Regions from separate parts of the Pseudomonas oplopanacis genome, predicted to be linked through region 2. Evidence: predicted binding sites of a transcription regulator. Region 2 holds the regulator's gene; each other region holds the start of a gene.
What was found. Region 2 encodes FliA, which starts transcription of late flagellar genes. Its sites were predicted from a motif close to CTAAAGTTTNNNNNNNNNNNGCCGNTAA; they were not measured.
Positions count from the first base shown of each region.

Region 1: ACWKV5_RS04890 (methyl-accepting chemotaxis protein) is a predicted target of FliA. The motif match lies at 4,063-4,090, and genes of this name have one in related genera.
Region 3: motA (flagellar motor stator protein MotA) is a predicted target of FliA. The motif match lies at 6,713-6,740, and genes of this name have one in related genera.

Region 1 covers NZ_JBSKHV010000002.1:123,353-133,592, reverse strand. Annotated here, with positions in the region: gene ACWKV5_RS04905 (chemotaxis protein CheW) at 1-419, opposite strand, end outside; gene ACWKV5_RS04900 (CheR family methyltransferase) at 416-1,678, opposite strand; gene ACWKV5_RS04895 (chemotaxis protein CheW) at 1,675-2,211, opposite strand; gene ACWKV5_RS04890 (methyl-accepting chemotaxis protein) at 2,211-3,833, opposite strand; gene ACWKV5_RS04885 (YncE family protein) at 4,131-6,818, opposite strand; gene ACWKV5_RS04880 (tellurite resistance TerB family protein) at 7,145-7,828, opposite strand; gene ACWKV5_RS04875 (LysR family transcriptional regulator) at 8,005-8,919, shown strand; gene ACWKV5_RS04870 (gamma-aminobutyraldehyde dehydrogenase) at 9,020-10,240, shown strand, end outside.
Region 2 covers NZ_JBSKHV010000002.1:657,507-667,746, reverse strand. Annotated here, with positions in the region: gene ACWKV5_RS07425 (chemotaxis protein CheA) at 1-1,597, opposite strand, end outside; gene ACWKV5_RS07420 (protein phosphatase CheZ) at 1,652-2,440, opposite strand; gene ACWKV5_RS07415 (chemotaxis response regulator CheY) at 2,463-2,834, opposite strand; gene fliA (RNA polymerase sigma factor FliA) at 3,002-3,742, opposite strand; gene fleN (flagellar synthesis regulator FleN) at 3,739-4,569, opposite strand; gene flhF (flagellar biosynthesis GTPase FlhF) at 4,686-6,020, opposite strand; gene flhA (flagellar biosynthesis protein FlhA) at 6,032-8,161, opposite strand; gene flhB (flagellar biosynthesis protein FlhB) at 8,390-9,529, opposite strand; gene fliR (flagellar biosynthetic protein FliR) at 9,533-10,240, opposite strand, start outside.
Region 3 covers NZ_JBSKHV010000003.1:371,045-381,284, reverse strand. Annotated here, with positions in the region: gene queG (tRNA epoxyqueuosine(34) reductase QueG) at 1-149, shown strand, start outside; gene ACWKV5_RS09655 (trimeric intracellular cation channel family protein) at 131-742, opposite strand; gene orn (oligoribonuclease) at 955-1,497, opposite strand; gene rsgA (small ribosomal subunit biogenesis GTPase RsgA) at 1,605-2,636, shown strand; gene ACWKV5_RS09640 (TIR domain-containing protein) at 2,849-3,256, shown strand; gene ACWKV5_RS09635 (caspase family protein) at 3,259-4,218, shown strand; gene ACWKV5_RS09630 (toll/interleukin-1 receptor domain-containing protein) at 4,218-4,703, shown strand; gene motB (flagellar motor protein MotB) at 4,746-5,789, opposite strand; gene motA (flagellar motor stator protein MotA) at 5,793-6,644, opposite strand; gene ACWKV5_RS09615 (HDOD domain-containing protein) at 6,811-8,349, shown strand; gene ACWKV5_RS09610 (rhodanese-like domain-containing protein) at 8,392-9,207, shown strand; gene asd (archaetidylserine decarboxylase) at 9,224-10,084, shown strand; gene ACWKV5_RS09600 (molecular chaperone) at 10,218-10,240, shown strand, end outside.

The DNA of each region.
Region 1 (10,240 bases), 530 kb from region 2:
AGCCCGAGCAACTCCACCAGCGACAGGCACGCGACCAATGCGCCGCGCACATTCGCCACGCCGAGCAAGGCCCGGGAGCGCTGATGTGGCAAGGAATGAATGGCTTGCAGCGGCGCCACTTCCACGAGGCTTCGAGTGGCCAGCGCCAGCCATTCTTCGCCGAGCCGGAACATCAACAGCGATCGGGTTTTTATGTCCGTTTCGACCGTCGCCGAGTGTTGCACGCGGTCGTCCTGCTGCAACGCATAGCGATCGAGCAAGCGCGTGGCAGCGGCTGAGTACACCGCGCAGTTGCGGCAGTGAATGTGCTCGGCCAGCAGCGGGCAGGACTTGTCGCCGTGGATACCGATGCGGTTCCAGCAATCGTCGATGGCCTGGGCATCTTCATGGGTAACGTTCAAGGTGTCGGAGGCAATCATCGTTTACGCTCACTGTCGGCGCGTTCGCTGCGGGCGGCGCGGTCCTGCAATCGTCTGGCACCCGCCGCATCGCCCCGCGATTGCAGCAAGGCTGCCAGGTGCATCAACGCGTCGGGATGTTGCGGTTCAAGGTACAACGCCTTGCGATAAAAGCCTTGGGCTTCGAGGGCGTTGCCGCCGACATCACTGAGCAGTCCCAGCCAATAAAACACCTGCGCGACCGGTTCATGACTGCGCAAATACTGTTCGCACGCGAGGCGCGCTTCAACACTTTTGCCTTCGTTGGCCAGCACGGCAATGTTCGCGAGTAATGCGGCAGCGTCCGAGGTTTTCGTGATGGCGGGTAGCGGCGTGACGCTGGCGAACGGGCGATTGCGCACCGGCGGCGGTGGCACGCTGCGCGCCGGTTGTCGCAACGGCAACGGGGCTGGCACGAACACGGGAAACGGCTCGGGCTCCGGAACACTCTGGCGGCTGAACGCAAATGACTGCGCAATGCCAATCGAACGCATGCCAAAACGCCCGAGCAAACCGCCCTCGGCCGGGCCGATAAACAGCACGCCGTCGACATGGGTCAGGCGCTTGAGCACCTCGAAAACCTGCTGCTGGGTCGGCTGGTCGAAATAGATCAGCAAGTTGCGGCAGAACACAAAATCATATGGCGGCTCGCTGGCCAGCAACGCCGGATCGAGCAAGTTGCCGACCTGCAACCGCACCTGATCCAGCACGCGATCACTGAGACGATAGACGTCGCCTTCGGCGCTGAAATGCCGGTCACGAAAGGCAATGTCCTGACCACGAAACGAGTTTTTGCCGTACAGCGCACGCCGGGCTTTTTCCACCGACAGCGGGCTGACGTCCATGCCTTCCACCTTGAACTGATGGGGCTTGAGCCCGGCATCGAGCAAGGCCATGGCGATGGAATAAGGTTCTTCCCCGGTGGAACACGGCAGGCTGAGAATCCGCAGCGCGCGCATGTTGTTGATCTCGGCCAGGCGTTTGCCGGCCAGTTTCGCCAGCGTCGCGAAGGATTCCGGGTAACGGAAAAACCAGGTCTCGGGCACGATCACCGCTTCGATCAACGCCTGCTGCTCATCCTGCGAACCTTGCAGCGTGTGCCAATACTCGTCAGCCGTCAGCGCACGGGAGGCGATGCTGCGCTGGCGCACCGCGCGCTCGATGATTGCCGGGCCGACCGACGTCACGTCGAGGCCGATACGCTCCTTGAGGAAATCGAAAAACCGTTGATCGCTGCTCATGGCCGCTCCTCAAGCAGCGCCGGATCGAGAGGCGGCGACGGGAACAACAGCGCGCGAACCTGATCATCGAGCAAATCGGCGACCCGCACCCATTGCAGTAAACCTTGGGTATCTTCGCGCACCGGCCCGAGGTAAGGCGCCTGGCGATTGTCCAGGCCATAGGGCTTGAATTCCGCCGGGTTGCAACGCAGCGTGTCAGTCGCCTGCTCCAGGATCAGCCCCAGCCATTGCGTCGGGGTTGATTCATTCGGGCGGTAATTGACCAGCACCAGCCTCGTGCTGGTACGGGCCTGCGCCGGTTGGCCGAAGGTCAGCGCACTGAGGTCGATCACCGGCACCACCGCGCCACGATAGGCAAACACCCCGGCAACCCAATGCGGCGCCTGGGCAATCGGTTTCAACGGCAACCGCGGCAGCACTTCCGCCACTTCGATAGCCTGCAAGGCAAAGCGCTCACCGCCGATGCGAAACACCAGGTACAACGATTGCTTGACCGGCACCCCGGCCCCGCGTTTGGCCGCGAGTTCGTTCATCAGACTTTGAATCGCGAAACGCCACTGCGCAGGCCTACAGCCACCTGGCTCAGTTCGTCGATGGCAAAACTGGCCTGGCGCAACGACTCGACGGTCTGGCTGCTGGCATCACCCAACTGCACCAGCGCGTGGTTGATCTGTTCGGCGCCGGTGGCTTGGGCCTGCATGCCTTCGTTGACCATCAACACCCGCGGCGCCAGCGCCTGAACCTGATGGATGATCTGCGACAACTGCTCGCCGACCTGCTGCACTTCGGACATGCCACGGCGCACTTCTTCCGAGAATTTGTCCATGCCCATGACCCCGGCCGATACCGCCGACTGGATCTCGCGCACCATCTGCTCGATGTCGTAGGTGGCGACTGCCGTCTGGTCCGCCAGACGCCGCACTTCGGTGGCAACCACAGCAAAACCGCGCCCGTACTCGCCGGCTTTCTCGGCCTCGATGGCAGCGTTCAGCGACAGCAAATTGGTCTGGTCGGCAACTTTGACGATGGTCACCACCACCTGGTTAATATTGCCGGCCTTCTCGTTGAGAATCGCCAGCTTGGCGTTGACCAGATCGGCCGCGCCCATCACCGAGTGCATGGTGTCTTCCATGCGCGCCAGGCCTTGCTGCCCGGAACCGGCGAGCACCGAGGCCTGGTCGGCCGCGGTGGACACTTCAGTCATGGTGCGCACCAGATCACGAGACGTCGCGGCGATCTCACGGGAGGTCGCGCCGATTTCCGTGGTGGTGGCGGCGGTTTCGGTGGCGGTGGCTTGTTGTTGCTTGGACGTGGCAGCGATCTCGGTGACCGAAGTGGTGACTTGCACCGATGAGCGCTGGGCCTGAGACACCAGGGATGTCAGCTCGGTCATCATGTCGTTGAAGCCGGTTTCCACGGCGCCGAATTCGTCCTTGCGCTCCAGGTTCAAACGACCGCTGAGGTCGCCGGTGCGCATGATTTCGAGGATTTTCACGATCCGGTTCATCGGCGCCATGATCGCGCGCATCAGCAGCAAGCCACAGAAACCGGCGGCCAATACCGCCACGAGCAGGGAAATGCCCATGCTTATTTTTGCCGTCAGCACCGCGTCGTCGATGGCGGCGATGTCGTTGTCGGCCACGGCTTTGTTTTCGCGGATGATGTCATTGAGTTTCATCCGGCCGGCGGTCCACGCCGGGGTTAGCTGTTCGTTGAACAGCTTGATCGCGTCAGCTTCCTGATTGCTTTTATGCAGGTCGAGCACCTTCATCAGGATCTTCTGGAAATCCTCATGCAGTTTTTCGAAGGCGGCGATTTCGACCTTGTCCTCCTCCGTGGTCACCGTGCTGCGATAGTTATTGATCTGCTCCATCAGTCGCGCCTCGAACGCCTTGAAATCGGCGGCGTCTTCGGCACTGATGCCCTGACCTTCCTTGAGGCCGAGCATTTCCTGGGTCCGGAGGAAACTGTCGACCCAGGCGCTGCGAATCATCGAGCTGAAATACACCCCCGGAAGCGCATCATCGCGAACGCTTTCTTCACTGGCTTCGATCTTCAACAGCCGTGAATACGAGACGACGACCATCAACAGCATGATGGCGATGATCACCGCAAAACTCGCCAAAATGCGTTGGCGCAACGTCCAGTTCTTCACAGTCAGTCCTCGGGGTGGTTCAAGTGCTGCGGAGTATAGCCGAGGGTGTTTCATTTATAAGACGGAAAGTAGGCCCAGGCGGGAGGGCTTCTGCTGGATTGGTCGCTGGGGATGGGGGGTGTCTGAAGACGCCTTCGCGGGCAAGCCCGGCTCCCACGGGGACCGGATTGTCCGGATGGACGCGGTCCAATGTGGGAGCCAGCCTGCTCGCGAAGAACGATGGCGGGGTTTAACGGGAATGGACGGACCTACTTAAAAGATCCTTCACTCCAGCTTTCCTTATACCTGCCTCCAGAATTACTCGACTTGAATAACGGTGATAATCGATTTGTTTTTATAAACGACAAGCAGGCGGGAACTATCAAGGCTGAGCGTCAGGCTGCATGGATCGCCTGCAACAACAAAAGTCTTGACCTCCTTGCGGTTCACAGTATCAAGAGCTTTCACTTTGGATCCCTCACTGGAAAAATAGAGCAGTCGACCGTCCGGACTCAAAGTAATCACGCCCGGCTGAATAACGTCGACAGTGTGGATTACGAGCAGACTTGTGGAGTCAATGACCATTATCTTTTGTGCATTATAATCATTAGCGTAAATGTGCTTTCCATCCGGGCTTATTGCTAGTGAGTGTGCATGCCAGGGCAGCTTTGCTCGCTTAATTAATGAGTCGCTGCTTGTAGAAATACTGAATAATTCTGAACCATAAGTACGAAAAGTAAATATGGTTTTACCATCAGGAGCCATGACAATTAAATTAGCTTCCGGCAATCCTGTACTCTTATCACGCTTGAGCGCAATGTCTGTTTTCGTCATCCCGTGCGTGAAAAGAGTATATGCATGGGTACCCTCTAGGTTAAAAACACATTCCCCAGAATTAAAACCAGTCGTCTCAATCCGGGCTTGCTCTCCTGACGACAAGCTCATAGCTGAATGATAATAACCATAAGAGCTGCTCATAAAGACCTGGTCACTATCAGGAGCAATCGCAAAGTAATTCATGCCTAAATTTTCTATTCGCGCACCCACCATCTGCAGGGTTGCGGCATCAATGACTGCCAAAAAGCCATTACTTGGGTGCGGTTTACTCACTAAAATTTTCGTACCATCCGGACTAATTGCAACACTACCGAATTGCCAAGCTGGAGCGATACCGTTTGTGGTAAAACCAAAATCCATCTCACCAGTTTTCCCTCGACTTGTAACATCCAGCTTCGCGGTCACGACATTGCCATCATATTCCGCCTTGATGATGTAAGTCGTACCAGGTGCATCCGCCCCCGTCACGCCCAGGATTTCCAACACACCAAACAAACCGGTCTTAAACTCACGTCGCCCGGTAGTGCCGTCCGGGTATTTGAAATTGCTCGGAATAGTCACATACACCGATTTTTCTTTGATGAACTCTCCATTTTCGTCCACCAACTTGAGCTTAATACCAGTCAAGTGCCCCATTGGCGCAATGCGATAAGGCGCATTGAGAAACTCCAGCGTGGCTTTCATTCCCGCCGTGACCAGTGTGTAGCGTGCCAACGTAAAGGTCTTTTTTGTGCCGTCGACTTCATTGGGGTAGAAGTCCACTTGCAGCCGAACCCTCAACTCTTTACCCGGCGCGAACAACTCCAGGTCTTTGCGAAGCAATACATACTCGAGCCCCTTCTGGACCTGTTCCGGCGTCAAGGTTTTGCCCACTGCAATCGCGACGGTCTTGGGATTGCCATCTTTGCCGGTACCCAACACATGTACCCAGATTTTCTGCAGCAGCCCGATAAGCGGCCAAGGCGCACAAACGATGTGTGCATCATCGGTAAACGCCCGCAGATCCACGGCGTTCGTCCCATAGGCCTCAACAATTTCCGGCTTCGGAAAGTTCGGATCCGTCACGTTGACGCTCTCGATGGTCAGGGTCAACGGCTCGGACTCCGTCTCCACGCCACCACTCAACAGGATCCACGTGAACACCACCTCCCGACCCGCGTTGGCCAGGATGAACGCCGTAGTCAGCTGGAAGTTCGCGCGGAAGTTGGAATTGAGCGCGACAAAGGTGAATACCGGTGTCCCTGCTCCCGCGGCCCCGCCCTTCACCACCAGTTTGGCTTTATCGCCGGGTTTGAAGCCTTTGGCCCAATCCACCCGGACCACGAAACCCGTGGTGTATTTGATGGGAATGATCACTTTGCCTTCCAGCCCCGGTACAAAAGGAGCGGTCGGAAGTTCCACTTTGGGCGTCAGGTCGACCTTGATCGAGAGGGACGGCGATGGCAGTGAATTCTGGGTAGGGTTCTCCAGCTGGTCATATACCGTATAAGAAATCCCGACAGCGTTACCATTACCGGCCCCCATGAAAAAGGCTATCGGCAGAAGGATGTTGAACGCCCCCCCGACTAGATCCTTTTGAACCACGGTGTATTCGTACTCAAAGTAGTTGTCGCCGTTTCTGGCGGTCACTATCACCACGTCGTGCAATCTGATATTCGCGTAAGTGACGGCAAGCGGGACACCTGGACCGGCCGTTACCAGGTCGACGCCGTTTTGTATGACATATTCAGGCAACTTAATGCCCAACCCTTCGTGGATGTCCTTGCCGTCATTTATCGGGTCGTCGCCACCCGGCAGACTCTCGTTGTACAACACCCACTGCGTGGGGGACGTTTCGTCATTGTCACTAAAGCGCTTGGTTACGTAATGAAAAGCGTGCGCCCCCTCACGAAGCCGGGCCCTGGGCACTTCGAAAGTGGTGCGTTGAGTATTCGGGTCGACCGTGAAAGGGACTGTGATACGCACGCCGTTATGATGGAGTTCCAAAGAATCAGCCTCCGGATAGGGCGGGTCCGCAACCACTTTCAGATGCCTGCCTGCAGTGAGCACCAATGGCACCCCAACAGGATCCAGTACCTTGGGATCTTCCGATTTGACGCCTGGCTTTGAACCCGGAATTTTGAGTGGCGACAGCGCCAGGATTCCGGACGCACGTGAGATATCAGTCATGAAACGCGCTCCCATTCGACAGGCCGCGAAGAGCGGCATAGGTAGCGGTATCAAATCCCTGAAACGCTTTCCCGGCTACTGTCAGAAATAACAGGTATGCGGTGTTTCAAGACGAACGGTCACCGACAGATATTCATTTCATCCCCCAACATTTTGCCGGCGCGGCTACCTTCCAGATTTACTTGAGCTTGCGGGAGGGCTCTGTGGCTGCGTGCATTGGGTTAAACCGGTCGGCGCGTCAGACGATTCTGCGAGGTCATGCGATCTTCCCGAGCGGTAATCGGGGGCCGGTACAAGCGACTGATGGCCCGGTGATCCCACAAGAATTATGTCAACGCCTGGCGCACCTGTTTTTCCAGTTCGGCCTTCAACCCCGGCTCCAGCTTCAACTGCCGCGCCAGTTCATCGAGGTAGGATTTCTCCATGAAGTTCTGCTCATCCACCAGCATCACGCTGGCGATGTACATTTCGGCGGCCATTTCCGGGGTGCTGGCGGCGCGGGCAACTTCCGCAGGGTCCAGTGGCTTGCCGAGTTCGGCATGCAGCCATTGTTGTAATTCCTGATCGTTGTCGAGCTTGGTGAACTCACCTTCAATCAACGCTCGTTCGCGCTCATCGACGTGGCCATCGGCTTTGGCGGCAGCGACCAACGCCTTGAGAATCGCCTGGCTGTGCAGCTCGACCTGCGCCGGGGGCAAGCGGTCGAGTGTTTGCGGTTCAGTGTTCGGCGCGGTGCCTTGCTGCGCCTGCCAGTTGCCAAAGGCTTTGTAAGCCACTGCCCCGAGTGCCGCGAGGCCGCCATAGAGGGCGACTTTGCCGCCAACACTGCGGCCCGTTTTGCTGCCGAGCAACAACCCCATGGCGCCCGCCGCTATCGCACCGCCGCTGGCGCCCGAGAGCAAACCACCGAGCCCACCGCTGGACGCCTTGTTCTGAGTGCCTCCAGCCTTGTTCTGCAACAGATCTTGACCGGACTTGAGCAGTTGATCGAGCAAACCACGGGTATTCATTTTGCCGTCTCCACGAAAGGGGTAACCGGCCACCAGCCTAGATCGAAAGTGCCCGCCCCCTGCCGGCGAGAGTGCTTCCAGATGTTGCTCATATCTTGTAACGCCCACAGGCCCATCGATTAAAACGATATACACTCAAGCGAATCTATAAAAACCGCCCACCGGGTACCTTCCCCATGATGACCCTGCGTCAGATTCGTCATTTCATCGCAGTGGCCGAGACCGGCTCGATCTCCGCCGCCGCGCAAACCGCGTTCATTTCCCAATCGACCCTGACCCTGGCGATCCAGCAACTGGAGCAGGAAATTGGCGTCGGCCTGTTCAACCGTCACGCAAAAGGCATGACCCTGACCCACCAGGGGCATCAATTCCTGCGTCAGGCGCACCTGATTCTGGCCACGGTGGACAACGCCAAGCGCAGCCTGCAACAGAGCACCGATCAGGTTGCCGGGCAGTTGATCGTCGGCGTGACCAGCCTCGTTGCCGGTTATTACCTCGCCGATTTGCTCACCCGTTTTCAGCGCGCCTACCCCAACGTCGAGATCCGGGTGATGGAGGATGAACGCCCCTACATCGAGCATTTGCTGGTCAGCGGCGAAATCGATGTCGGCGTGCTGATCCTCTCCAACCTCGAGGACCGTCACGCCCTGCAAACCGAAGTCCTGACGCATTCGCCCCACCGGTTATGGCTGCCGGCGCAGCATCCGTTGCTGGAGCACGACAGCATCAACCTCGCCGACGTGGCGCGAGAGCCGCTGATTCAACTGAACGTCGATGAAATGGACCGCAATGCCCAGCGCATGTGGTCGGCCGCGTCTTTGCAACCGCGCATCACGCTGCGAACAGCGTCTACGGAAGCCGTGCGAAGCCTGGTGGCCGCCGGTTTGGGGGTTTCGATCCAGCCCGACATGACCTATCGCCCGTGGTCGCTGGAGGGCGACATCATCGAAGCGCGGCCCATCGCCGACCTGAGCCAGACCCTCGACGTCGGCCTGGCCTGGCGTCGCGGCACCGCGCGCCCGGCGCTGGTCGATCCGTTCCTGACCGTCGCCCGGGAGCAACCCCACGGCGGACGCAAGCCATCTATTTAATCGAACGCCACCTTCAGTATTTAGTATTTGTCGACCTCAGGTCCGCGCACTAGTCTTGTTGCATCTATAAGACGGCCGGGCCCCAGTCACTGGGAGCAGCATGGCCACACAAGAAAAGAGAACCCGAAAAATGGCTGGCGCGCAGACCCCGTTGTTTACCGCGTTGTTGATCGATGGCGAATTGGTCGCAGGCCAGGGTTTTGTCGAACCGATCCTCAACCCCGCCACCGGGGAAGTGCTGACGCACATCGCCGAAGCCAGCACCGAGCAAGTCGAAGCCGCCATCCTCGCCGCCCATCACGCCTTCGCCAGTTGGTCGCGGACCACACCGCAGCAACGCTCGAACCTGTTGCTGGACATCGCCAACGCCATCGAAAAACAAGCCGACCTCCTCGCCCGTCTCGAATCCCTGAACTGCGGCAAGCCGTTGCACCTGGCCCGTCAGGATGATTTGAGTGCGACGGTGGATGTGTTCCGTTTCTTCGCTGGCGCCGTGCGCTGCCAGACCGGCCAGCTCAGCGGCGAATACCTGCCGGGCTACACGAGCATGGTGCGCCGCGATCCAATCGGGGTCGTAGCGTCCATCGCGCCGTGGAATTACCCGATCATGATGGCCGCGTGGAAAATCGCCCCGGCCCTCGCCGCCGGCAACACGCTGGTGTTCAAGCCGTCCGAACACACGCCGCTGTCCATTCTGGCACTGGCGCCCGCCTTGGCCGAGATCCTGCCGCGCGGGGTGATCAACATTGTCTGCGGCGGCGGTGAAGGGGTCGGCAGCCACTTGGTCAGCCATCCTAAAGTGCGCATGGTGTCGTTGACCGGCGATATCGTCACCGGGCAAAAAATCCTCCAGGCCGCTGCGAAAACCCTGAAGCGCACGCACCTCGAACTCGGCGGCAAAGCGCCGGTGATCGTCTGCAACGATGCGGACATTCAAGCGGTGGTCGAAGGCGTGCGCACTTACGGTTATTACAACGCCGGTCAGGATTGCACCGCCGCGTGCCGGATTTATGCACAGGCCGGGATTCATGACCGTTTGGTGGCCGAGCTTGGCGCGGCGGTCAGCAGCCTGCGGTTCGCCGGCAAACGCGATGCCGATAACGAAATCGGCCCGCTGATCAGCACCCGTCAGCGCGACCGCGTGGCCAGTTTCGTCGAACGCGCCCTCGGCCAGCCGCACATCGAACGCGTGACCGGCGCGGCAGTGCATTCCGGTGCCGGCTTCTATTACCAGCCGACGTTGCTGGCCGGCTGCAAGCAGAGCGATGAGATCGTCCAGCGCGAAGTGTTCGGGCCGGTGGTCACCGTGACCCGTTTCGAC
Region 2 (10,240 bases):
CGATGGAACGCAGGACGTGCGGGTCCATGCCTTTGCCGTCATCGCTGATCGACAGCAGGATGTGGTCGCCTTCCTGTTCCGCTGCAAGGATCACCTTGCCGCCACGGGACTTGCCCGAGGCTTCGCGCTCTTCCGGCGACTCGATGCCGTGGTCGACCGCGTTGCGCACCAAGTGGACCAGCGGGTCGGCCAGGGCCTCGACGAGGTTCTTGTCGAGGTCGGTTTCTTCGCCGACCAGTTCCAGGTTGATCTCTTTCTTGAGCTGGCGAGCCAGGTCGCGAACCAGACGCGGGAAGCGTCCGAAGACTTTCTTGATCGGTTGCATCCGGGTCTTCATGACCGCGGTTTGCAGGTCAGCCGTGACCACGTCGAGGTTCGACACAGCCTTGGACATGGCCTCGTCGGCACTGTTGGCACCCAGGCGAACCAAACGGTTACGCACCAGTACCAGTTCGCCGACCATGTTCATGATTTCGTCGAGACGCGCGGTATCGACCCGCACGGTGGTCTCGGCTTCGCTCGCCGGTTTTTCCGGCGGCGGCGCAGCCGGAGCACGGGCCGGGGCCGGTGCAGCGGCGGCAACCGGTTTCGACGCCTCGACTTTCGGTGCCTCGGCTTTTGGATCTGGCACCTTGGCCACGGGTGCCGCTGCCTTGGCAACGGGCGCCGCAGCAGTGACAACAGAGCCTGTCGCCACGTCGGTGAACTTGCCTTTACCGTGCAATTCGTCGAGCAGCGATTCGAACTCGTGATCGGAGATCAGATCCCCGCCCGCCGCCGCTGCGGTTGGCGCAGGTGTAGCTGGTACCGAAGCAATGGCCGACTCCAGCGCATCCACCGCAAAGTTGCCCTTGCCGTGCAGCTGATCGAGCAGAGCTTCAAATTCGTCGTCGGTAATGTCGGAGCTGTCGCCCGCCGCTTTCGGCGCAGCCGGTGCCGCTGGCGCTGGGGCCACGGCGTCGACGGCGAACTGGCCTTTGCCGTGCAGTTGATCGAGTAATGACTCGAACTCGGCATCGGTGATTTCGTCGCTGGCAGCGGCATCGCTGGCAGGCGTTGGTGCAGCCACTGGCGCTTCGGCCTGAGCCTTGACGGCATTCAGCGAGTCCAGCAGTTGTTCGAATTCGTTATCGGTGATGTCGCCCGATTCGCTTTCGGCGGCAGGTGCTTCAACCACTTCAGCAACCGGTGCAGCTTCATCTGCGGTTTGCGGCTCGGCCAGACGGGCCAGGGCCTCCAGCAATTCAGGTGTCGCAGCGGTGACCGGGCTACGCTCGCGGACTTCGCCGAACATGCTGTTCACCGCGTCCAGCGCTTCGAGGACCACGTCCATCAGTTCCGAATCGACGCGACGCTCACCCTTGCGCAGGATGTCGAACACGTTCTCGGCGATGTGGCAGCACTCCACCAGCTCGTTGAGCTGGAGGAAGCCGGCGCCCCCTTTTACAGTGTGAAAACCGCGAAAAATTGCATTGAGCAAGTCCGCATCATCCGGTCGGCTTTCCAGCTCGACCAGTTGTTCGGACAGTTGCTCTAGAATCTCGCCGGCCTCAACCAGGAAATCCTGAAGGATCTCTTCATCGGCGCCGAAGCTCATTAAGGGGGTGCTCCTACAGGTCTAAAAACCTAAAAAACCTAGAATGCTGAAACGCTAAAATCCCAGGCTGGATAGCAAATCGTCCACATCGTCCTGACCGGACACAACGTCTTCTCTTTTATCGGCATGAATCTGCGGACCTTCACCCTGAGAGAGATGTTTTTGTGGATCTTTTTCGGCGAGCATCGATTCACGGTCATGTTCGATACCCGCAAAGCGGTCTACCTGGCTGGCCATGAGGACGAGCTTGAGCAAATTGCTTTCAACTTCGGTGACCAACTGGGTCACGCGCTTGATCACCTGACCGGTGAGGTCCTGGTAATCCTGAGCCAGCAGGATGTCGTTGAGGTTGCTCGACACCGTGCGGTTGTCCTCGGTGCTGCGTGTCAGGAAACCGTCGACGCGGCGGGCCAGCTCACGGAACTCTTCAGCCCCGACTTCGCGGCGCATGAACCGGCTCCAGTCCGTGCTCAACGCCTGGGCTTCTTCGCTCAGGCTGTTGACCAGCGGCGTGGCGCTTTCCACCAGGTCCATGGTGCGGTTGGCCGCGGCCTCGGTCAGCTTGACCACATACCCCAGGCGCTCGGTGGCGTCCGTGATTTGCGACACTTCCTCGGCTTGCGGCATGTTCGGGTCAATCTGGAAATTGACGATCGCGCTGTGCAGCTCGCGAGTGAGCTTGCCCACTTCCTGATACAGGCCACGGTCACGGGTCTGATTGAGCTCATGGATCAGTTGCACAGCCTCGCCGAACCTGCCTTTTTCAAGGCTGGCGACCAGTTCGACGGCATGTTTTTTCAGGGTCGATTCAAAATCGCCCTGTGAAGATTCTTTATGCTCCATAGCTCCCCCGTGGCGCAGTGGATCAACCGATGCGTTCGAAAATCTTCTCGATTTTTTCTTTCAACGCCTGGGCCGTGAAGGGTTTGACCACATAGCCGTTTACGCCGGCCTGGGCCGCTTCGATGATCTGCTCGCGCTTGGCTTCAGCGGTCACCATCAGCACTGGCAGGTGCTTGAGCTTTTCATCGGCGCGCACGTGGCGCAGCAGATCGATACCGGTCATGCCAGGCATGTTCCAGTCCGTTACCAGAAAGTCGATGCTCCCGCTGTTGAGAACCGGAATGGCAGTAGTGCCATCGTCAGCCTCGACCGTGTTGGTGAACCCAAGGTCACGCAACAGGTTTTTTATGATCCGCCGCATCGTTGAGAAGTCATCAACGATGAGGATTTTCATGTTCTTGTCCAATTCGACCTCCAAGCAGTCTTAAACGCGCCCAGCACCTGGACGCGCCATTTCAATCAATTCGGCAATTCACTCGATGACTGTCTGGAGCACAACAGATCGCGACCGGTGCCGTTCAAATCCGCACCAGCCCCGTTCGCAGTGTCCCCACACTGCCTTCAGCGCGCTCGCCACTCCCCCAAACGCCCCCGCAAACGGGCCGCGCACTGGCTGTGTAACTGGCTGACCCGCGATTCGCTGACCCCCAGGACCTCACCGATTTCCTTGAGATTCAACTCTTCGTCGTAGTACAGCGCCAACACCAGTCGCTCGCGCTCCGGCAAATTGGCAATCGCGTCCGCCAGCGCCGCCTGGAAGCGTTCATCTTCCAGATCGCGTGACGGCTCGAGATGAGCACTCGCGCCATCCTCATGCAGCCCTTCGTGTTCGCCGTCCTGCAACAGATCGTCGAAACTGAATAAGCGGCTGCCCAGGGTGTCGTTCAAAATCCCGTAATAATCGTCGAGACTCAATTGGAGTTCGGCCGCAACCTCGTGATCTTTAGCGTCACGGCCGGTTTTAGCTTCAATAGAGCGAATTGCGTCACTGACCATACGGGTATTTCGGTGGACCGAGCGTGGCGCCCAGTCCCCCTTGCGTACTTCATCGAGCATGGCGCCGCGGATTCGTATGCCCGCGTACGTCTCGAAACTTGCGCCTTTGCTGGCGTCGTATTTGGTCGACACTTCAAGCAGGCCGATCATCCCGGCCTGGATCAGGTCTTCAACCTGGACACTGGCCGGCAGACGGGCCAGCAAGTGGTAAGCAATGCGTTTGACCAGTGGCGCGTAACGCTCGATCAGCTCGTACTGCGCGTCACGTGCCGACTTCTTGTAGAGGTTGTAGCCACTGGCTGTCATAGGACGGGTCCTGCGGTCTGTTGCACGAGGCGCTCGACGAAAAACTCAAGGTGCCCGCGCGGGTTGGCAGGCAGCGGCCAGGTATCAACTTTCTGCGCGATGGCCTTGAACGCCAGGGCGCACTTGGAACGCGGGAAGGCTTCATACACGGCACGTTGTTTCTGCACAGCCTTGCGCACGCTTTCGTCGTAAGGCACCGCGCCGACGTATTGCAAGGCCACGTCGAGAAAGCGGTCGGTGACCTTGGTCAACTTGGCGAACAGGTTGCGACCTTCTTGCGGGCTCTGGGCCATGTTGGCCAGGACGCGGAAGCGGTTCATGCCGTAATCGCGGTTAAGCAGTTTGATCAGCGCGTAGGCGTCGGTGATCGAGGTCGGCTCGTCGCAGACCACCAGCAAGACTTCCTGCGCTGCGCGAACAAAACTGACTACCGAGTCACCTATGCCCGCAGCGGTGTCGATCACCAATACGTCGAGATTGTCGCCGATGTCGCTGAAGGCCTGGATCAGTCCGGCGTGTTGAGCCGGGCTCAAATGAACCATGCTCTGGGTGCCAGACGCGGCCGGAACGATTCGAATACCGCCCGGGCCCTGCAACAGAACGTCGCGCAGCTCGCAGCGGCCTTCGATCACGTCGGCCAGGGTACGTTTGGGTGTCAGTCCCAGCAGGACGTCAACGTTCGCCAGGCCCAGGTCAGCGTCCAACAGCATGACGCGACGGCCGAGCTCAGCCAGGGCCAGCGACAAATTCACTGACACGTTAGTCTTGCCGACGCCACCTTTGCCGCCGGTCACCGCGATCACCTGTACGGGATGCATGCTGCCCATGTTATTTCTTTACCTTGTCTTGCATAGACGGAGGCCACATTACTGGCTGCGCGTTCGCAAATGGAACAATGCATGGCAGACCATCGATGTAGGTACAAAAACTGTTCATTACTACCTTAGCCAACCTGCTTGGTCGGGCTGTGGTAAATATCAGCGAACATGTCAGCCATGGCTTCTTCGCTGGGTTCTTCCTGCATTTGTACGCTTACGGCGCGACTGACCAACTGATGACGGCGCGGCAGATGCAAATCATCCGGGATCCGCGGGCCATCGGTCAGGTACGCCACCGGCAATTCATGACTGATCGCCAGGCTCAGCACCTCGCCGAGACTTGCCGTTTCATCCAGTTTAGTCAGGATGCAGCCAGCGAGCCCGCAGCGTTTGTAACTATGATAAGCGGCTGTTAGAACCTGTTTTTGGCTGGTGGTTGCGAGCACCAGGTAATTTTTTGATTTGATGCCACGCCCGGCCAGGCTTTCGAGCTGCATGCGCAGGGCTGGATCGCTGGCCTGAAGGCCTGCGGTATCAATCAGCACCACGCGTTTGCGCAGCAGTGGCTCCAGCGCCTGAACCAGCGATTGGCCCGGATCGACGTGGGTCACCGACACATTGAGAATGCGCCCCAGCGTCTTGAGCTGCTCCTGGGCGCCAATGCGAAAGCTGTCCATGCTCACCAGCGCGATGTTCTGCGCGCCGTACTTGAGCACGTAACGGGCTGCGAGCTTGGCCAGGGTGGTGGTCTTGCCCATGCCGGCAGGACCAACCATGGCAATCACGCCGCCTTCTTCCAGCGGCTCGACTTCCGGGGTAGCAATCATCCGCGCCAGGTGCGCCAGCAACATGCGCCAGGCCTGACGAGGCTCATCGATATCACCGATCATCGCCAACAGATCGCGCGACAACGGGCCGGACAGGCCGATGCGTTGCAGGCGACGCCACAGGTTGGCCTGGGCCGGACGGCTACCTTGCAGCTGATTCCAGGCTAGCGAACCGAGCTGTACTTCCATCAGTTCGCGCAGGCTGTTGAGCTCGAAACGCATCGAGTCGAACGCACGTGGATCCACGCCGCCAGCAGCCGGTGCCGGAGCAGGCGCGGAGCGACGCGGTTCGGCGTAGGTCGGTTCGATTAGTGGCTCGGCAGCGGTCAGTGGCAGGCCGGCGAACAACTGGCGATTGGTGGTCTTGTCGCCTTCGGTCTCGCCATCGCCACGCAGGCTCAATTCAGCCTGGGCAGTGACGATGCGCGATTGGGTCTTGCGCAGCTCATCCTCGAGTTCCATGTTCGGAACACGCGGGGCCAGCGCCGACAATTTGTAATCCAGCGCAGCCGTCAGCTCGACACCACCGGCAATCCGGCGATTGCCGATAATGGCGGCATCGGCGCCCAGCTCATCACGAACCAGTTTCATGGCCTGACGCATATCGGCGGCGAAAAAACGCTTAACTTGCATAAACCACTACCTCAGCCGTTGGGCCCTACTGTCGCAACGATGGTCACTTGCTTGTTGTCAGGGATTTCCTGATAAGCCAACACATGCAAACCCGGGACTGCCAGTCGGCCAAATCGCGACAACATGGCGCGAACCGGGCCGGCCACCAGCAGAATCACCGGTTGACCTTGCATTTCCTGACGCTGCGCCGCATCGATCAACGAGCGCTGCAGCTTCTCTGCCATGCTTGGCTCCAGCAGAACGCCCTCTTCCGAGCCTTGTCCTGCCTTCTGAAGACTATTGAGCAATATCTGTTCCAACCTTGGCTCCAGGGTGATCACTGGTAGCTCGGAGTCAGTGCCTACAATGCTTTGGACGATTGCGCGGGATACGCCGACCCGCACAGCGGCCACCAAAGCGGCAGTATCTTGACTCTTGGCGGCGTTGTTGGCGATCGCCTCGGCAATGCTGCGAATGTCCCGCACAGGCACCTGTTCGGCCAGCAGCGCTTGCAACACTTTGAGCAGCTGCGACAGCGAAACCACGCCCGGCACCAATTCCTCAGCCAGTTTAGGCGAGCTTTTGGCCAGCAATTGCATGAGTTGCTGGACTTCTTCGTGACCGATCAGTTCGCTGGAGTGTTTGTACAGAATCTGGTTCAAGTGCGTGGCTACCACGGTACTGGCATCGACCACCGTGTAACCGAGTGATTGCGCCTGGGCGCGCTGGCTGATTTCGATCCAGACCGCCTCCAGGCCAAAAGCCGGATCTTTGGCGGTTATGCCATTAAGCGTACCGTAGACCTGCCCCGGGTTGATCGCCAGTTCGCGATCCGGGTAAATCTCGGCCTCGGCCAGGATCACCCCCATCAACGTGAGGCGATAGGCACTCGGCGCCAGGTCGAGGTTGTCACGGATATGCACCGTCGGCATCAGGAAGCCCAGGTCCTGGGACAGCTTCTTGCGCACGCCCTTGATCCGCGCAAGCAGTTGACCACCCTGATTGCGATCCACCAGCGGAATCAGGCGATAGCCGACTTCCAGGCCAATCATGTCGATAGGCGTGACGTCATCCCAGCCAAGTTCCTTGGTCTCCATGGCGCGAGCCGGCGAAGGCAGCAGCTCTTGCTGACGCTTGACCTCTTGCAGGGCCTGGACCTTGACCACGTTCTGCTTCTTCCAGAACAGGTACGCACCACCGGCAGCGAGAGCGGCCATGCTCAGGAAGGAAAAGTGCGGCATGCCGGGCACCAGGCCCATCACTGCCATCAGACCCGCCGCGACGGCCAACGCTTTCGGCGAGGCGAACATCTGGCGATTGATCTGCTTACCCATGTCTTCCGAACCGGAAGCACGGGTCACCATGATCGCGGCGGCTGTCGATAACAGCAGTGATGGCAATTGCGCCACCAAACCGTCACCGATGGTCAACAGGGCGTACACCCGACCGGCATCGCCAAAGGTCATGCCGTGCTGGAAGATACCGACCGCCATGCCGCCGATCAGGTTGATGAACAGAATCAACAGGCCGGCGATGGCGTCACCGCGCACGAATTTGCTGGCACCGTCCATGGAGCCGTAGAACTCGGCCTCTTGGGCGACTTCCATCCGGCGCAGCTTGGCCTGGTTCTGATCGATCAGGCCGGCGTTCAAATCGGCGTCGATGGCCATTTGTTTGCCGGGCATCGCATCGAGGGTGAAGCGCGCGCTCACCTCGGAAATCCGTCCGGCACCCTTGGTCACCACGACGAAGTTGATGATCATCAAAATCGCGAAGACCACGATACCGACCACGTAGTTACCGCCGATCACCACCTCACCGAAGGCCTGGATCACCTTACCGGCGGCGGCGTGGCCGTCCTGACCGTGGAGCATCACCACCCGCGTGGAAGCCACGTTCAGCGCCAGCCGCAGCAACGTCGCCACCAGCAGAATGGTCGGGAACACCGCGAAATCCAGCGGCCGCAAGGCGTAGACGCAGACCAGCAGCACGACGATCGACAGCGCAATGTTGAACGTGAAGAACACGTCCAGCAGGAACGGCGGCACCGGCAGCATCATCATGGCCAACATGACCAGCAGCAACAACGGCACGCCCAGATTGCCCCGACTTAAGTCGGCAACGTTTGTGCGAGCACTGTTGAATAACTGAGAGCGATCCACGGTTTTCCCCGTTCCTTTAAAGCAAACTTTTGACGCCTGAAGCTGGCGCAAAGCGGCTATTGCAAGAAGCCTTCCAACTTTTGCAGAGGATTGAAATAGAAGGGGTAACCGAGGAATTCAGGGTGGCCGATCCGACGCTTTCGCGAGCAGGCTCGCTCCCACAGGAGACCGCGATCAAATGTGGGAGCGAGCCTGCTCGCGAAGAGGCCATCAGCGACAGCAAAAGACTCAGGAATCGCGGCGCAGATCCGGTGGAATCGGCAGGTCGTCCTTGAGCGGCTCAGGCGGCTTGCCTTTGCCGGCGCGGTGCTGGCGGATCTGGTAGACGTAGGCCAATACCTGGGCGACCGCCAGGTACAGGCCACCGGGGATTTCCTGCTCCAGTTCGGTGGAGTAATAGATCGAACGCGCCAGAGCGGGCGATTCGAGCAGCAGCACATTGTTCGCCACGGCGATTTCACGGATTTTCAAGGCCAGGAAGTCGCTGCCCTTGGCCAGCAACACCGGCGCGCTGCCTTTGTCCGGGTCGTACTTGAGCGCCACGGCGTAGTGCGTCGGGTTGGTGATGACCACATCCGCCTCGGGAATGGCCGCCATCATCCGCCGCTGCGACATCTCGCGCTGCAACTGACGAATGCGCTGCTTGACCTCCGGCCGCCCTTCCTGATCCTTGTGCTCGTCGCGCACTTCCTGCTTGGTCATCAGCAGCTTCTTGTGGCTTTCCCACAGCTGCACCGGCACGTCGACGGCGGCGATGATGATCAGCCCGCAGGCCATCCACAAGGTGCTCCAGCCCACCACTTGCAGGCTGTGAATGATCGCCATCTCCAACGGCTCGTGCGCGATGCGCATCAGGTCGTCGATGTCGGAAGACAATACCGCCAGCGCCACAAACAGCACGATCAGAAACTTCGCCAACGCCTTGAGCAGCTCAACCAGCGCCTTGGGCGAGAACATCCGCTTCAGTCCGGCCGCAGGGTTCATGCGACTGAATTTCGGCGCCATCGAGCCCGCCGCGAACAACCAGCCGCCGAGGGCAATCGGGCCGATCAACGAGGCCAGCAGCAAGGTGATCATCACCGGCTGAATCGCCACCAGCGCAATCTGCCCCGAATGCAGGAGGAAGGTGCCCATGTTGCGCTGATCCAGAATCACTTCCCGCGAGAGCGTGAAGTTCATCCGCATCAGCTCCATCATTTCCTGCGCCAGGGCGCCGCCGAAAATCAGCAGGCCGCCAGCACCGGCGAGCATGATCGCCAGGGTGTTGAGCTCCTTGGAGCGCGCAATCTCACCCTTGTCCCGGGAGTCCTTTTTGCGTTTCTCCGTGGGGTCTTCTGTTTTGTCCTGACCGCTTTCGCTCTCAGCCATGACTCAGCGCGCCCGTGCCAGTTCGCGTAAAAACTGCAGGGCCTCGGTGGCCAGCGGTTGATACTGATTGATGATGTCCGCCAGCCCGACCCAGACAATGAATAGCCCGAGCACCAGGGTCAGCGGGAAACCGATAGAAAAGATGTTCAGCTGCGGCGCGGCCCGGGTCATCACGCCGAATGCGATGTTGACCACCAACAGCGCGGTGATCGCCGGCAGGACCAGCAGCAACGCCGCCCCAAGGACCCAGCCGAGCTTGCCGGCCAGCTCCCAGAAATGATTGACCAACAACCCGCTGCCCACCGGCATGGTGGTGAAGCTTTCCGTCAGGACTTCGAACACCACCAGATGCCCGTTCATGGACAGGAACAGCAGCGTCACCAGCATGGTGAAGAATTGCCCGATCACCGCCACCGAAACGCCGTTGGTGGGGTCGACCATCGAGGCAAAGCCCATGCCCATCTGAATTGAGACGATTTGCCCGGCGACCACGAAGGCCTGAAAGAACAGCTGCAAGGAGAATCCCAGAATCGCGCCAATCAGGATCTGCTCGGCGATCAGCAGCAGCCCGCTCAAGTCCAGCGCATTGACCGGCGGCATCGGCGGCAGGCCCGGCGCGATCACCACGGTGATCGCCAGCGCGAAGTACAAACGAACGCGCTTGGGCACCAGGGTTGTACCAAACACCGGCATGACCATCAGCAACGAGCC
Region 3 (10,240 bases), on a different contig from region 2:
ATCTGGCGGTGGGGTTGGGCAATGCGCCGTCGAGCATCCCGGTGCTGGAAGCGCTGAAGGCGCGCAGGGATTACCCGTCGGAGTTGGTGCGTGAGCATGTCGAGTGGGCGCTCAAGCAACACGCCGACCGTCAGGCTTCGTCGTTGTAGACGAACTTCGGCATTTCCCAGTGGAAACGAATCGCCAGCAGCCGCAGCAGAAAACCGCCAAAAAGCGTGATCAAAATCGCTTGTTCGCCGGGTAATTGCAGGTAGATGCAGAGCATGTAGCACCACGCCGCTGCGAACGAAACGCTGGCGTAGAGCTCTCGGCGGAAGATCAACGGGATGTCGTTGCAGAAGATGTCGCGCAAGATGCCGCCGAATACGCCGGTGATCACGCCGCTGACCGACGCCACCAGCATGCCGTGGCCCATTTCCAGAGCAGTCATGCAGCCGATCAGGGTGAACGCCACCAGGCCCACGGCGTCGAGCACCAGGAACAGCGAGCGCAGGTGGCGCATCCAGCGCGCGGTGAAGACGGTCACCATGGCGGCGACCGAGGTCAGCACCAGGTATTCCGGGTGTTTGACCCAGGTCAGCGGATAGTGGCCGAGCAGTACGTCGCGCACCGAGCCGCCGCCCAGCGCCGTGATACAAGCAATCAGCACCACGCCAAACCAGTCCATGCCGCGACGGCCAGCAGACAGCGCGCCGGTCATGGCTTCGGCGGTGATGGCAATCAGGTAAAGCATCAGCAACATGGCGGCGGTCCTTGCAGAAAGGCGCGCAGTCTAGCCATTTCGGTGCAGCACCAAAAGAGGGCGATCACCCAGGAAGACCGAGTCGTCTGCTTCGCGGGCTAGCCTTGCCCCCACGGGCACAACGCAGATCCCGTAGGAGCCGGCTTGCTGGCGATGGCGTACTCAAGGGCGCCATCGCCAGCAAGCCGGCTCCTACAGTCCGTATTCCAGATTTAAAATTTGATGAAATGCTTGCGGTAGTGCTGCAACTCGGCAATCGACTCGCGGATGTCGTCCAGCGCCAAATGAGTGCTACCTTTTTTGAAGCTGTCGCGCACGTCCGGCGCCCAGCGTGCGGCCAACTCTTTGAGGGTCGACACGTCAAGGTTGCGGTAGTGGAAGTAGCTTTCCAGGGATTTCATGTGCGTATAAAGGAAGCGACGGTCCTGGCAGATGCTGTTGCCACAGATCGGAGACTTACCCTTCGGCACCCATTTTTCCAGGAAGGCGATGGTCTCGGCTTCGGCTTCGGCCATGCTGATGCGGCTGTCGCGAACGCGCTGGGTCAAGCCCGAGCCGCCGTGTTGACGGGTGTTCCACTCGTCCATGCCGGCGAGGATCTCGTCGCTGTGGTGGATGGCGATCACCGGACCTTCGGCCAAGGTGTTCAAGTCACTGTCGGTGACGATGGTGGCCATCTCGATGATGACGTCGGTATCAGGGTTCAGACCGGTCATTTCCAGGTCGATCCAGATCAGATTCTGCGGGTTTTGCATGTGTCGGCTCCTAGGCAATGCTGCGCAGTTTAGCCTAGGCAACCGGCGGGGCGTGCTAAACTCGCGGCCGTTTTACCTAATCGCTGCATTCTTGATACGGAACACCCATGGCCAAACGCCAACTCAATCGTCGTCAAAACTGGCGCATCGAAAAGATTCAGGGCGAACGCGCTGCCCGCGCCGCCAAACGCGAGTCCTCGGCTGTCGAGGCACTTGAGGGTGGCGACCTGGGTCCGGAACAGACCGGCCTGGTGATCGCGCACTTCGGTGTACAGGTTGAAGTCGAAGCCCTCGATGGCGATTTGGCCGGCCAGGTATTCCGCTGTCACTTGCGCGCCAACCTCCCGGCGCTAGTGACCGGCGATCAGGTGGTCTGGCGTGCCGGTAACCAGGGCATCGGCGTGATCGTGGCGCAACTGCCGCGCAAAACCGAACTCTGCCGTCCGGACAGCCGTGGCCAGCTCAAGCCTGTGGCCGCCAACGTCGACATGATCGTCATCGTCTTCGCCCCGCTGCCCGAGCCTCACGCCAACCTGATCGACCGTTATCTGGTTGCTGCCGAGCACGCCGGTATCCGGCCGCTGCTGCTGCTCAACAAATTCGACTTGATCGATGAGCAGAACGCCCCGGCGCTGAACGCCTTGCTGGCGGTCTACCGCACGCTTGGTTACCCGGTACTGGAAGTGTCGGCGCATCACGGCAACGGCATGGAGCAACTGCAGGAGCAACTGGACGGGCGCATCAGCGTGTTCGTCGGCCAGTCCGGCGTCGGCAAGTCGTCGCTGGTCAACAGCCTGCTGCCGGAAGTCGAAGCCCGTGTCGGTCCGTTGTCCGAGCTGTCCGGCCAGGGCACTCACACCACGACCACCGCGCGATTGTTCCACTTCCCTGGTGGCGGTGAGTTGATCGACTCCCCGGGTATTCGTGAATTCGGCCTGGGCCACGTCAGCCGCGCCGACGTCGAAGCCGGGTTCATCGAGTTCAACGACCTGATCGGCACCTGCCGTTTCCGCGACTGCAAGCACGACCGCGAACCGGGTTGCGCCCTGCTCAAGGCCCTCGAAGAAGGTCGCGTGCAGCAGCAACGGATGAACAGCTACCGCTCGATCATCGCCAGCCTGCCTGAAACCAGCTACTAAACAGACGCGCCCACCGCCCCGACACTGACGGGACGGTGGGCCGCTTGTTGCGACCTACACATTTCCCCTCGGATTAAACGTCAGACTCCTCTGTAGGACTTCCGCGCGCCTGTTTGAAGGACTCTTCTCTTTAACCGCGCAGGCCTTGTTGCGGCCATTCAAGTGCATACATTCAAGCCCTCTTCGCATTCCGGCGATACCGAGGGACAACCATGCAAACCTATCATTTGTTCATCAGCCATTCGTGGAACTACCCCCACGCCCACGACAATCTCGTGCGCCTGCTCAACGCCAAACCCGGCTTCACCTTCAAAAACTTTTCAGTGCCGACAGACAACCCGATTGTCGACGCGCAGACCGACAAACAACTGGAAGCCGCCATCGAAAACAAGATTCGTCCGTGCTCGGCGGTGCTGATCATGGCGGGGATGTATTCGACCTACAGCAAGTGGATCAACAAGGAGATCGAGATCGCCAAGCGGATGGGCAAGGTGATCATTGCGGTCAAGCCGTTTGGGGCCGAGCGGATTTCCACGGTGGTGCGTGATGCCGCGCACGCCGAATGTGCGTGGAACACCAACAGCATCGTCAACGCCATTCGCCTGCACACGGCGGTGTAACCATGCGCAAGGGACTGTTCATCGGCATCAACCACTACACGCATGTGTCGCCATTGAGCGGCTGCAACAACGACGCGATGGCCATGGCCTCGGTACTGGAACGCCACGCCAACGGGCGTCCGAACTTCAGCAGCAAGGTCCTGACCTCGGCGGAGGAAAACCTCACTCACACAAACCTGAAGCAGCAGATCCAGAGTCTGTTTTCCGGTGATTGCGACGTGGCGCTGCTGTACTTCGCCGGTCACGGCCAGTTTGATACCAGCATCGATGAAGGCCTGCTGATCCCGCAGGATTTCGGTCAGGGCGTCGAAGGCATCCGCATCAGCGACATCCTCAACTGGGCGGAAAACGCCCCCCACATCAAAAACAAAATCATCATCCTCGACTGCTGCCAGGCCGGCGCGGCGGCCGCGATGCGCGGGTTGCGCGGTGGCAGCAGCGTGATCAGCGAAGGCATGACCATTCTCACCGCCTGTAAAAAAGACCAGGTGGCGCTCGAAGGTCGCGGCCACGGCGTGTTTACCGACCTGTTGCTGCAAGCACTGCACGGCGGAGCCGCCAATGTCTTGGGTAAGGTCACGCCCGGCAGCGTGTATTCGTTCGTCGACAACGCACTTGGGGCATGGGAACAACGACCGGTGTTCAAGACCAACGTCTCGCAATTTGTGCCGCTGCGCGAAGTCACGCCGCTGATTGCCGAAGAAACCCTGCGCAAGCTCAAGGACTGGTTCCCGGAACCTAGCTACGTGTTCCCGCTGGACCCCAGCTACGAACCGACCGAGGCCGCGTTCGATCCCGACAACGGCGAAATCTTCAAGCAACTGCAAAAGTGCAACCGCCACAGCTTGATCGAACCGGTCGACGCCGAGCACATGTACTACGCCGCCCTGCATTCCACCGGCTGCCGCCTGACCGCCCTCGGCGCCTATTACCGCGAACTCGCGATCAAGGGACATTTCTGATGCCTGTGTTTATCAGCTACCGCCACACCGACCGCGCCCATGCGATGGCCATTAACACCCGCCTGACGCAGGCAAACATCAAGACCTACCTCGATGTGCTGGACGCGGAATCGCAAACCACTGAAGACATCACCACCGTCATCACCCGCAACATCACCGAATGCACACACCTGATGGCCGTGGTTTCGGAGCAGACTGCACAGTCGTGGTGGGTGCCGTTCGAAATCGGCGAAGCGACCATCAGCAATCGCCGGATCTGCTCGTACAAGATCGGCCCCAGCGCGCTACCGCTGTACCTCGATAAATGGCCGAAATTGAGTGGTGAGAACGATATCAACTTCTTTATCGACGCCTATCGCGAGGAGTTGCTCTCCAAGCGCTCAATGGGGCTGGAGTCGTTCAGCGAATCCGTTCGCGGCACTTACCGGCGTGATGCCGAGTTGTTCCACGACCAGCTCAAGAACCGTATTCGACGGGGTTTCTGACAGGCACAAAAAAGCCGACATCGCTGTCGGCTTTTTTGTGGGTCACTGCTTCGGCGGTTCAGCCGGTTTCGGTGCCGGGTTTTCAAAGATATTCAAACGTTCACGAAGCTCATGGGCCGGCAGCGGTTCTTTATCCGCCGGCAAAGCGTTCGGATCAACTGGCTTGGCCGGCACTTCGCCCGGACCGCCCTGCCCTTGTACTGCGGGGGCTGGTGCCGGTTCTGGCGCAGGTTCTGCACCTTGTGAACCTTCAATGGCCTTTTGGGCTTTCTTGGTCAGTACCACGATGTCGATGCGGCGGTTGATCGGATTGAACGGATTCTCACGGTCGAACAGGGCCGACGAGGCGTAACCGACCACCCGCGCGACCTGTTGATCCGGATAGCTGCCGGCGACCAGCGCACGGCGAGCGGCGTTGGCACGGTTGGCCGAGAGTTCCCAGTTGCCGAAATCACCGGTGCCCGAGTACGGCTTGGCATCGGTGTGGCCGCTGATGCTGATCTTGTTCGGCACCGCTTTGATGGTGTCGGCCATGGCCAGCAGGATGTCTTCGAAGTACGGTTTCAGACGCGCACTGCCGGAGTCGAACATCGGGCGGTTTTCGGCGTCCATGATCTGGATGCGCAAACCGTCCTGCGTGATCTCGAACAGGATCTGGTCCTTGAATTTCTGCAGCTGCGGATTTTCATCGACCTTGTTCTGCAATTCTTGCAGCAACAGTTCCAGGCGTTCCTTCTCGACCTGCTCGGCCATGCCTTCGACCTGTTCGGTGTCGACAGTGACGCGGTCTGGCTGCGGCTGGGATTTCACCTCGGGGTTGAGGGTTTTCTCCGGCGCCAGGGTCGGGGAGCCGCCCAGATCGATGATGTACGGCGTGCCACTTTCGGTAAAGCCGACCGGGTCTTTGAAGTAACCGGCGATGGCGATCTTCTGTTCCGGTGTGGCGGTGGACAGCAGCCACAGCACCAGGAAGAACGCCATCATCGCCGTCGCGAAGTCAGCGAAGGCGATTTTCCAGGAGCCCCCGTGATGCCCGCCCGCGTATTTTTTTACGCGCTTGATGATTATCGGCTGGTTATTTTCCATGACTTAGCGACCGCGAACCGCTTGTTCCAGCTCAGCGAAGCTAGGACGGTGCGCCGGGTACAGAACCTTGCGACCGAACTCTACAGCCAGCGATGGCGGCATGCCGGACGCCGAAGCCACCAGCGAAGCCTTGATGGCCTCGTAGACGTTCAGCTCTTCCTTGGCATCGTGGGCCAGGGCATGGGCCAGCGGGCCGAAGAAGCCGTAGGCGGCGAGAATACCGAAGAAGGTACCGACCAGTGCCGCACCCACGTGCACGCCGATCATTTTCTGATCGCTTTCACCCAGGGAGGCCATGGTCACCACGATACCCAGTACCGCCGCGACGATACCGAAACCCGGCATCGCATCAGCAATACCGTTCACCGCGTGGGACGGGTGATCGAGGTCTTCCTTGAGGCTGGTCAGTTCCATGTCGAACAGGCCTTCCAGCTCGTGGGGAGCCATGTTGCCGGACGACATGATGCGCAGGTAATCGCAGATGTACGCGGTCATGCGGTCATCTTTGAGCACCGCCGGGTACTTGGCGAAAATCGGGCTCGCGGCAGCATCTTCGATGTCGCCTTCGATGGCCATCATGCCTTCGCGGCGGCTCTTGTTGAGGATCTCGTAAATCAGCCCCAGCACTTCAAGGTAAAAAGTGTGGTTGAAGCGCGAGCTGAACATCCCGAAGGCTTTCTTCAGAACGTTTTTGACCATATGGCCAGGGTTGGCTTGCAGGAATGCGCCAAAGGCTGCGCCACCGATAATCATCACCTCGAAAGGCTGGATAAGGGCAGCAATCTTGCCGTGGGAGAGCACGTACCCGCCGAGCACGCTCGCGAATACGACAATGATGCCGAGAATTTTAGCCATAGGTAGGAGAGCACTTACTGAGTCGGGTTCAAGGTCATATTCGGAGGTCGAAAAATCTCTTCTTCTCCTTATCGGCAAAACTGCGCCAGACTATAGCCCGTTCAAGCGAAAAGCTAATTTAGCCTACTCCGGGCATAGGTAATGCAGACGAAGATTGCGTCCAACCATGGCTAACCAGACGAACATTCCCACTCAAAAACCAACGACACTCGAAGGCTGGGTCAAGCTTCTCGATGGCGTGCGCCTGCCGGTTCCGCAGGAAAGCCATGACCGTGTCTGCAGGGCCATCGCCGATAATCGCAGCTCGCTGCGTGATATCGCCGAACTGATGCAAGACAGCCCGGCCCTGGCCTTGAGCATCATTCGTGAAGCCAACCGCCATACCCACGGCAGCATGACCGAGCCTGCGGAAAACCTTGAGGTGGCGATCAATCGCCTCGGTTTGAAACGCACCGAAGAACTGCTCGCCCGCCTCCCCGCCGAACCCCAAATGCAGATCCCGCTTGCCTTGCGCCAGCTGCAATTGATCAGCCAGCACGCGACGCAACAGGCCAATGGTTTTTTTGCCAGTCGCCTGGCGCGGCTGTGGCAGGACATTCATTGGGGCAGTCTGCTGTTCCTCTCGCCGCTGTGGCCGATGGCGTTGACCTATCCGCAATTGCTCGAAGAATGGGAGCTGCGGGTCATCCATAAAGGTGAGTCGGCGCGCAAGGTCGAAAAACAGTTGTTCGGCGTGCGCCTGCTGGACATTTGCCAGGCCCTGGTGACCATTTGGCGCCTGCCGGTGTGGGTGGAACAGGGTTATCGCCTGCTGCTGACCGAGCAGCGCGAACTGGTCAAAGTGCTGCGCATTGCCCGCGACAGCGATCATCCGTTGCGCCAGCAAAACCGCCTCGATGACGATCCGACCTTGCGCCGCTGGCTCAATCAGCCGGCCAATACCGTGCTGCTGGCCAACGGTCTGGCGCTGTCGGCGCAACAGGCGTGGGACAGCCCGCACAGCGAGCGCTGGCAATACCTGACCAGTCTTTACCTGCAAACGCCGATGGCCGACGTGCAGCAGCAGTTGCACCAACAGGCCGCCAACAGCGCCCGGCTGCATGCCATGCCGGACCTCTGGCACCCCGCCGTTTCGCTGCTCTGGCCGTGGGGCATGAACCGTGTCCACGCCGCCTTGCTGCCGGCCCCGGCGCCGACCACCGAAGACCTGGCAAAGTGGCGCAGCCAATGCGCCGAGTTGCTGGTGGAGCCAAGCCCGTTCACCAACGCGATGCACTTGACCACCTCCGCCCGGGACGCTTTGGTCGCGTGCGGCATGCGTCGGGTCATGATCTTGATGGCCGACCGCACGCACGCCAATCTGCGGGTGCATCAGGTTGCCGGTTTGCCCACAGAAACGGCGGGGCTGAATTTCGTGGTTAGCCAGAGCTCCGTGCTGCAACGTTTGCTCTCGCAGCAGGCTCAGGTGCGCCTGACACCGGCCAACACCGCGCAGTTCTCGGCGTTGCTGCCTGGCAACCTGCGTGCGCAGTTCCGTGGCGAACACTTGATCCTGCGCTCGCTGGTCAATAATGGTCGGGTGATCATGGTGGTGGTGGCGGATCAGGGCGGCGGGCCGTTCTCGGAAATCACCGTGCAAGCCTTCGGCAAAACCGCGCAGTGCATCGAGAAAGCCTTGAACACCTTTAGCCACCGCGGCCAATGACGCTGCGCTACAATCCACCCTTTTGTGCCCTGGAGACCTCACATGCCTGACTTCTCTGGCTTGCCGCTGGTGATCGAGCCGAGCGACTTGCTCCCTCTTCTCGAGACCCGCAATCTGATTCTGGTGGACCTGACCAGCAGCGCCCGCTATGCCGAAGGGCATATTCCCGGCGCGCGTTTTGTCGATCCGAAACGCACTCAACTCGGTCAGGCACCTGCACCGGGGCTGATGCCGCCGCAAGCGGCACTTGAAGCGCTGTTTGGCGAGTTGGGCCACAACCCCGATGCGGTGTACGTGGTGTATGACGACGAAGGTGGCGGCTGGGCCGGGCGTTTTATCTGGCTGCTGGACGTTATCGGTCACCGTAAATACCACTACGTCGACGGCGGTCTGACGGCCTGGCTGGCAGAAGGTATGCCGATGTCGATCCAGATCCCGGCCCCCGCTGGCGGCCCGGTGAAGTTGACCCTGCACGACGAACCTACCGCGACCCGCGAGTACCTGCAAAGCCGTCTCGGCGCCGCCGACCTGGCGATCTGGGACGCGCGCGGGCCGCTGGAATACTCCGGCGAGAAAGTGCTGGCGGCCAAGGCCGGCCACATTCCGGGCGCCGTCAATTTCGAATGGACTGCGGGCATGGATCAGGCGCGCAACCTGCGCATCCGCACCGACATGGCGCAGATCCTCGAACAGCTAGGGATCAGCAAAGACAAAGAAGTCATTACCCACTGCCAGACTCACCACCGTTCTGGCTTCACTTATCTGGTGGCCAAATCCCTCGGTTATCCGCGGGTCAAAGGCTACGCCGGTTCCTGGGGCGAATGGGGCAACCACCCCGACACCCCCGTAGAGATTTAAGGTTTAAGGACAGTTAATGAACAAGCGTCTGTTTATCCTCAGCCAATACCTGCTGCCCCATCACTTGCTCTCGCGACTGGCCGGCTGCATTGCCGAATGCCGCGTGCGCTGGTTCAAGAACGCCTTTACCGCCTGGTTTGCCAAGCGTTATCAGGTGGACATGTCCCAAGCGCTGGTCGAAGACCTGACCGCCTACGAGCACTTCAACGCGTTCTTCACCCGTGCGCTGAAAGACGGCGCTCGTCCATTGGACGAAACCCCGGGCGCGATCCTCAGCCCAGCCGATGGCGCAGTCAGCCAGCTCGGCCCGATCGAACACGGTCGCGTGTTCCAGGCCAAGGGCCACAGCTTCAGCGTGCTGGAGTTGCTGGGCGGTGACGCAGCCAACGCCGCGCCATTCATGGGCGGTGATTTCGCCACGATTTACCTGTCGCCGAAGGACTACCACCGCGTACACATGCCGCTGGCCGGCACCCTGCGCGAGATGGTCTACATCCCGGGCCGGATCTTCTCGGTCAACCAGACCACTGCCGAAAACGTCCCGGAGCTGTTTGCCCGCAACGAGCGTGTGGCGTGCATTTTCGACACCGAGCGTGGGCCGATGGCCGTGGTCCTGGTGGGCGCGATGATCGTTGCATCGATCGAAACCGTCTGGGCCGGGCTGGTCACACCGCCGAAACGTGAACTGAAAACCTTCCGCTACGACGAAGCCGCCCGCGCACCGATCCATCTGGAGAAAGGTGCGGAACTGGGTCGCTTCAAACTGGGTTCGACCGCTGTCGTGCTGTTCGGCCCAGACCAGGTCAAGTGGGCCGAAGAACTGGCGGCCGGTTCGCCGGTGCAGATGGGCCAGGGCATGGGCCTGCCAAACGCCTGATCCGCTGACCCGCCCTGTCGAGTATTTTCGACAGGGCGGATACCCTTCCTTTTTGGTTGTCCCGCGCTGATGGACATAGCTGCTACAGTCAGGTCATTCACTGCCCATTGACCGGCTGGAGTTTTTCCACGGCATGAATGAGAACACTCCCCACCT